DNA from 2 places in the Mesorhizobium sp. M6A.T.Cr.TU.017.01.1.1 genome. Region 2 is predicted to be linked to the other one. Evidence: predicted binding sites of a transcription regulator. Region 2 holds the regulator's gene; the other holds the start of a gene.
The links. The regulator PhoB, encoded in region 2, activates phosphate uptake and scavenging genes when phosphate is short. The targets are predictions, from matches to a motif close to TGTCATNNANCTGTCAT.
Positions count from the first base shown of each region.

Region 1: EOB36_RS09585 (alkaline phosphatase) is a predicted target of PhoB. The motif match lies at 2,238-2,254, and genes of this name have one in related genera.

Region 1 is NZ_RZTA01000021.1:51,248-54,665, forward strand. It holds gene typA (translational GTPase TypA) at 1-5, opposite strand, end outside; gene EOB36_RS09580 (hypothetical protein) at 206-487, shown strand; gene EOB36_RS09585 (alkaline phosphatase) at 591-2,165, opposite strand; gene EOB36_RS09590 (MFS transporter) at 2,441-3,418, opposite strand, start outside.
Region 2 is NZ_RZTA01000003.1:32,200-35,617, forward strand. It holds gene pstB (phosphate ABC transporter ATP-binding protein PstB) at 1-231, shown strand, start outside; gene phoU (phosphate signaling complex protein PhoU) at 268-975, shown strand; gene phoB (phosphate regulon transcriptional regulator PhoB) at 992-1,681, shown strand; gene EOB36_RS01550 (ROK family protein) at 1,716-2,963, opposite strand; gene xylF (D-xylose ABC transporter substrate-binding protein) at 3,231-3,418, shown strand, end outside.

The DNA of each region.
Region 1 (3,418 bases), on a different contig from region 2:
TTCATGTTGTGGTCTCGGGAGCGTTGCAGGCAGCAGGCCAAACGGCGCTGCCTCTTTCGGTTGGGCGGCTCATACAGGGTTTTTCGCAATTGCGAAAGAGGAGGCGTGCCACCAAATACATGGTCACCAAATCTTAAGCGTCTTGGTGTGAAATGAAATTATTAACCAAAGCGGAACCTTTCAGGGTCGGGACAGTTCAAATTTCATGACCAATACGGGCATCAGATACCGGCCAATCCTTGCATGGGCAGCCCTCGCCGTTCTGCTTGCGGCAGGCGCGGCGCAGTCGGCCGCGACGCTGAAGGAGACGCCGCCTGCCCTGCCGTCCGATACGCGTTCGGCGGAGCAGTTGTTTGCCGATGCGCCCGATGGCGTCGACCCGGTAGTGACCGGGCCGGTTAGCGCCGCCTTCAAGCAGAGGCAGGAAAATGCCGGCTGCGACAGCGCGGTCTGGCCTAAGATTCCAACCGTCTGCTATCCGGACTAGAGCCTGATCCATCCCGACAGAATCGGGATGGGGCTCTATCTTCTTGTTTGACCATGATCTTCTCCGAAAACCGGTTCCCACTTTTTCGGGATCATGGTTTGGCTCACGCCGATCGCACCGGATCGAGCGCGACCTTGTAGAGTTCATTGTCGTCGCGGTCCATAAGCCGCACAGTCATCTGTTCAGTGGCGCCGTCGATATCAACGAGGCCGAAGAACTGCAGGCCGGCCGACGGTGGCAGGTTCTGCCCCTGCTCGGCAGTTGGCGCCTTGATGAATTTCAGCTCCGGGCCGAAGGTCATGTCGAAATCATTGGGTCCATACGTGCCGGCATGGAGCGGACCCGAGACGAACTCCCAGAACGGATTGAAGTCCTGGAACTGCGCCTTGTCTGGATTGTAGTAGTGGGCCGCCGTGTAGTGCACGTCGGCGGTCAGCCAGACGGTGTTGCTGATACCAGCGTTCTTTATGTAGCGAAGGAGGTCGGCAATTTCCAGCTCGCGGCCCTTGGCCGGGCCATTGTCGCCATTGCTGACGGCCTCGGCGCCGGCCTTCTTGGTGGCGTCGTTCCAGACGACGAGACCGAGCGGCATGTCGGCGGCGATGATTTTCCAGGTCGCGTTGGAGTTTGCCAGTTCGCGCTTCAGCCATTTGGTCTGCTGTTCGCCGAGAATGCGCGATTGCGGGGTCATCGTATCCTGCATGCCAAGGCCATTGGCGCCGCGATAGGAACGCATGTCGAGGAAGAACACGTCGAGCAGCGGCCCGTAGGCGATCTTGCGATAGACGCGGCCCGGTTCCGACGGCTCGTAGCGGATCGTCGTCATCTCGTGGAAGGCGCGTGCCGCGCGTGCCGCCAGCACATGGATGTTTTTTTCCGAGTAGCGGTCGTGGGCGCTCAGGTCCTTCGAATCCGACCAGTTGTTCACCACCTCGTGGTCGTCCCACTGGTAGAAGGTCGGGCAGATGGCGTTGAGCCCCAGCACATGTCCGTCCATCAAATTGTACTTCCACTGGCCCCGGTACTCGTCCAGCGTCTCGGCAACCTTGCGCTTTTCGTCGATGAGGACGTTGTTCTTCCACTTGCCGCCACCGGGCAGGTCGACCTCGTCCTTCATCGCGCCGTCGGCATAGATGGTGTCGCCGGAATGCAGGAAGAAGTCGGGCGTGTGCTTGCCGATCGTGGCATAGGTCTTCATGCCTGTATCGTCGATGCCCCAACCCTGGCCGGCGGTGTCGCCCGACCAGGCGAACCGGATGTCACGCTTCGAAGCCGGCGCCGTGCGGAAACGGCCCACGATCGGCTCGGAGACGGCGTTGATGTCGGCAAGATCGGCCGCAATCATCCGGTAGAATATATCCTGGTCCGAGGCGAGGTCGGTCAGCAGCCGCTTCACCGTATAGTCGCTGGCCGGCGACGTATCGAGCGGCGCAAGGCGGACGGCGTTGGCGAAATTCTCCGTCGACGATACTTCGAACATGACGCGCGACGGGCGATCGGTGCGCGTCCAGACCATGCCGCTGGTGGCGTCGACGTCGCCGGACTGGACACCATGGGTGAACGCCGGCCGCTGATTGGCGCGGGAATAGTAGGGAAGCGCGAGGCCCGAGGCGCCGACGAGGCCAAAGGCGCTCGCCGACGTGACGAAAGCGCGCCGCGTCATCGAAATTTTGTTCATGGCTGTCTCCTGGATGGCGTTGAACGTCGCCGCCAAGGTCCAGCGTCAATGTTTCAGGCACATCTCGAAACCATGAAGGTTTGATAACAATGGACAGGTGATCTCCCCCCTTGAGGGGGAGATGTCGCCGAAGGCGACAGAGGGGGTCGTCTCGCGTGAAGCGCCAACCTCCTGCGTCTGCGATAAGGGGCCGAGCCCGGTCGGACCGACCCCCTCTGGCCGCGTCGCGGCCATCTCCCCCTCAAGGGGGGAGATTAGCGCTCGGCCGTCGCAGCTCAAGCCGCCTGCGGTTCGGGCTCGAAGGCCGGACGGCTGGTGTTGATCAACAGCGAGATGCAGGCTGCGGCTATTGCCGTCATGCCGGCGATGAGGAAGGCAAGCTCGTAATTGCCCTGCAATTCACGCATCGTGCCGCCGAAGAAGGCGGCGGTCGCAGCACCCACCTGGTGGCCGGCGACGATCCAGCCGAAGACGATCGGCCCACTGCGATCGCCGAACGCCTCGTTCGACAGCCTGAGCGTCGGCGGCACGGTGGCGATCCAGTCCAATCCGTAGAGCACGGCGAAGATGATCAGGCTGGTCGACGAGAAGCCGGAATAAGGCAGATAGATCAGCGACAGGCCGCGGATCGCATAATAGACGCCGAGCAGCTTGCGGGGATCGAAGCGGTCGGTGAGCCAGCCCGACAGCGTCGTGCCGATCAGGTCGAAAATGCCCATCAGCGACAGCAGGCCGGCGGCTTGCACTTGGCCGATACCCATGTCGCCGCAAAACGCGATCAGGTGCGTGCCGACCAGTCCATTGGTGGTGAAGCCGCAGATGAAGAAGGTGGCGAACAGATACCAGAACACGCGGGTGCCGGCGGCACGGCGCAGCGTGGTGAGCGTGTGGGTGAGAAAATTGCCCTGCGAGGCCGGTGGAACCGGCGGCACGTCGTCGGGCTCAGCGCCGTAGCGCACCATGCCGATCGACGCCGGACGCTCCGGCACCAGCAGATAGACCAGCGGCACCAGGCAAGCGGTGGCCACCGCAATGGCGATGGCGACCGGCTTCCAGCCGCCCGACTGGGCGAGCGCGGCGAGCAGTGGCAGGAACACCAGCAAGCCGGTGGCGGCGGAGGCCGACATCAGTCCCATCACCAGGCCGCGATTGGTCTTGAACCAGCGGTTGACGATGGTGGCGCCAAGCACCGTGGCCACTGCGCCCGAACCGACGCCCGAGAATACGCCCCAGGTGAGAAGCAGGTGCCACGG
Region 2 (3,418 bases):
TCGGCGCTCGATCCGATCGCCACCGCCCGTGTCGAGGAACTGATTGACGAACTGCGCCAGAACTACACGATCGTCATCGTCACCCATTCGATGCAGCAGGCAGCGCGTGTGTCGCAACGCACGGCGATGTTCCATCTCGGCTATCTGGTCGAGGAGGGCGCGACCGACAAGATGTTCACCAACCCCGACGACAAGCGCACCCAGGACTACATCACCGGCCGGTTCGGCTAAGCGGTCCGGCGAATTTTCGAGCACGAGGACAGTATCATGGGTGAACATACCGTCGCATCTTTCGACGAGGAATTGGAGCACATCGACAGGCTGATCCGCGACATGGACGAGCTCGCCGCCGCGATGGTCGCAGCGTCGATCCGCGCGTTGCTTGCGTCAGACAATGCGATGGCGCAGCGCGTCGTCTCGGATGACGCCATCATGGATGCGCGGCAGCGCGAACTCGACGACAGCGCGATCACGCTGATCGCCAAGCGGCAGCCGATGGCGCAAGACCTGCGCGCCGTGGTTGGCGCAATCCGGATGGCCGGCGATCTCGAGCGCATCGGCGACCTGGCCAAGAACATAGCCAAGCGGGTCAGCGCCGTCGGGCAGAGCGCCACGCCGCGTAATCTCTCGCACGGTATCGACGCGATGGCGGATCTCGTTCTCGAGCAGCTCCGCGGCGTGGTCGAGCACTATGTGTCGCGCAACGCCGGCGCGTTGAAAGAGCTGCGCGCCGCCGACGAGAAGATCGACGTGAAATACACGGCGGTTTTTCGCGAACTCCTGACCTACATGATGGAGGACCCGCGCAACATCACCGCCTGCACGCATCTTCTGTTCTGCGCCAAGAATCTCGAGCGTATCGGCGATCATGTCACCAACATCGCCGAAAACGCCTACTATGTCGTGACCGGGCAGCAATTGCCGGCGGATCGGCCGAAGCTCGACGAAACGACGATGTCGGCGTCGGCGACATGACAGGGGTAACCGGCCGATGATCGCGCCGCGCATCATGGTGGTGGAGGACGAAGAGCCGCTGGGCGTCCTCCTTCGCTACAATCTGGAATCCGAAGGCTATCAGGTCGAGGTGGTGACGCGCGGCGACGAGGCCGAAATCCGGCTTCAGGAAAACGTGCCCGATCTTCTGGTGCTCGACTGGATGGTGCCGGCGGTTTCGGGCATCGAGCTTTGCCGTCGCCTTCGGGTGCGTCCCGAAACCGAGCGGCTGCCGATCATCATGCTGACCGCGCGCGGCGAGGAAAGCGACCGGGTGCGCGGCCTCTCGACCGGGGCCGACGACTATCTGGTCAAGCCGTTCTCGACACCGGAATTCATGGCCAGGGTCAAGGCGCTGCTGCGCCGTGCCAAGCCCGAAGTGCTGTCCAGCGTGCTGAAGGTCGGTGACATCATGCTCGATCGCGAATCGCACAGGGTCTATCGCAAGAAGAGCGAGATCCGGCTCGGGCCGACCGAATTCCGGCTGCTCGAATTCATGATGCGGCACCCGGGTCGGGTGTTCTCGCGCAGCCAGTTGCTCGACAATGTCTGGGGCGAGACGATCTACATCGACGAGCGCACGGTGGACGTCCATGTCGGCCGGCTGCGCAAGGCGGTCAACAATGGCCGCATGCCCGATGTCATCCGCACCATCCGCGGCGCGGGCTATGCGATCAGGGAAGACTGAACAGACTGCCTGAATTCAAGCTGCGTTCTTCCATTCAGGCCACGTGCTTCCTGGCCGTGCCGGACTTCCCTTGCGCGCCCGGCGCGAAAATCTCCTGGTCGACGAAGCTCAGCGCCCGCATGGCGCAGCCTTCGCGGATCAGCGGCAGCTCGTTCGGCTCGGTGTCGAAGGAAATCGAACCCGAATACTGACCGCCGGCGGTCTGAGCGATGGCCTCGCGCAGGGCCGGCTCGATCAGGTCGAAGGCGGCAGCGCTGGCGCCGACCATGGCGACCGGCGCCGGATCGATCAACGCGAACAGGCTGCCGAGCCCGAAGCCGAGCGCTTCGCCGGCCTTGCGGTAGGCTTCGCGCTCCGGTCCGTCCGTCTGGCGCGCCCGGGCCGCCAGTGCCCGCATCTCGGCGTCGCTGACATCGGCGACCGGCTCGGCGTTCTCGCTCAACTGCCTTGCATTGCGCCAGATGGCGTAGTTGCCGGCATAGGCCTCGACGCAGCCGCGCCGCCCGCAGCGGCAAAGCGCGCCGCCCGGCCGGTGGATCATGTGGCCGAATTCGCCGCCTGAGGAATGGGTGCCGGTGAACAGTTCGCCCTTCAGCACCAGCCCCATGCCGATGCCGTGGGAGAGCAGGATGGCGATGAAATCGTCGCGGTAGCGATCCGGGTCGCGCCAGCGCAGCGCCACGGCCATCATGTTGCAATCGTTCTCCATGATGGCCGGGATGCCGAACTCACGTTCCAGAATGTCGGCGAAGGCAATGTTCGTCTGCGGCGTGATCGGCGACCACAACATGGCGCGCGCATGGGAATCGGTGATGCCCTGGATCGCCAGCGCGATGCGGGCGACGCTTTGGATATTGAGATCGGGATCTTCGAGCCGGCGCCGGACGATGGCGACACATTCGTCGATCAGCTCGTCGCGCGACATGGTCAGCGTGTCCAGCCGGCGCTGTTCCTCGGCGACCACTTCTCCAGCATAATCGATGACGGCGACCGAAAGGAAATTCAGCGACAACACGACGGCCAACACCGCCGCCGCTTCCGGATTGAGGCTGAGGCCGACCTGCGGCCGGCCGCGTTTCAGCGAAACGGTCTCGCTCGCCTTGCTCTCGGTCAGGATGCCTTCCTGGATGAGGTCGGAAGAGATCGCCGATATGGTCGAATGGCTGAGGCCGGTGGTCGCGGCGATCTCGGTTCGCGACGGCTGGCCTGCCCGGCGTACGGCCGAAATCACCATCGCCCGGTTGCGCCGACGCAAATCGTCATGACGGATTCCAACCGACATCCTTTGCTTCCTCCCTCTTGCCGTGGCCGCTCATGAACCGGAAGCCGTCGGTAGCGTCCGACAAATACTGGCAGAAGCAGAAGGCCCTGTCATTGTTTATTCCGGGGCTCGAAAAAAGTCGGCAGGGACATCAAAATCCATCAGAATTGATGTTGACAGCGCTTCGGCGTTGGACCAGTATTTTTTCGAGGCTCGAAAAAATAGAGCCTTTGTGCCGGCCTTCGGGCCAGTTTGGTCGCGCCGTATCGCGGCGCAGGGAGGACTATCATGAAGAGATTCGCAGCCGCCATCCTGGCGGGGGTCGCCATGTCGCTGACGCTCGCGTCGGTCGCACAGGCGAAGGACAAGGTCATTGGCGTTTCGTGGTCGAACTTCCAGGAAGAGCGCTGGAAGACCGACGAAGCCGCCATGAAGACAGCGATCGAGGCCGCCGGCGACAAGTATATTTCCGCCGA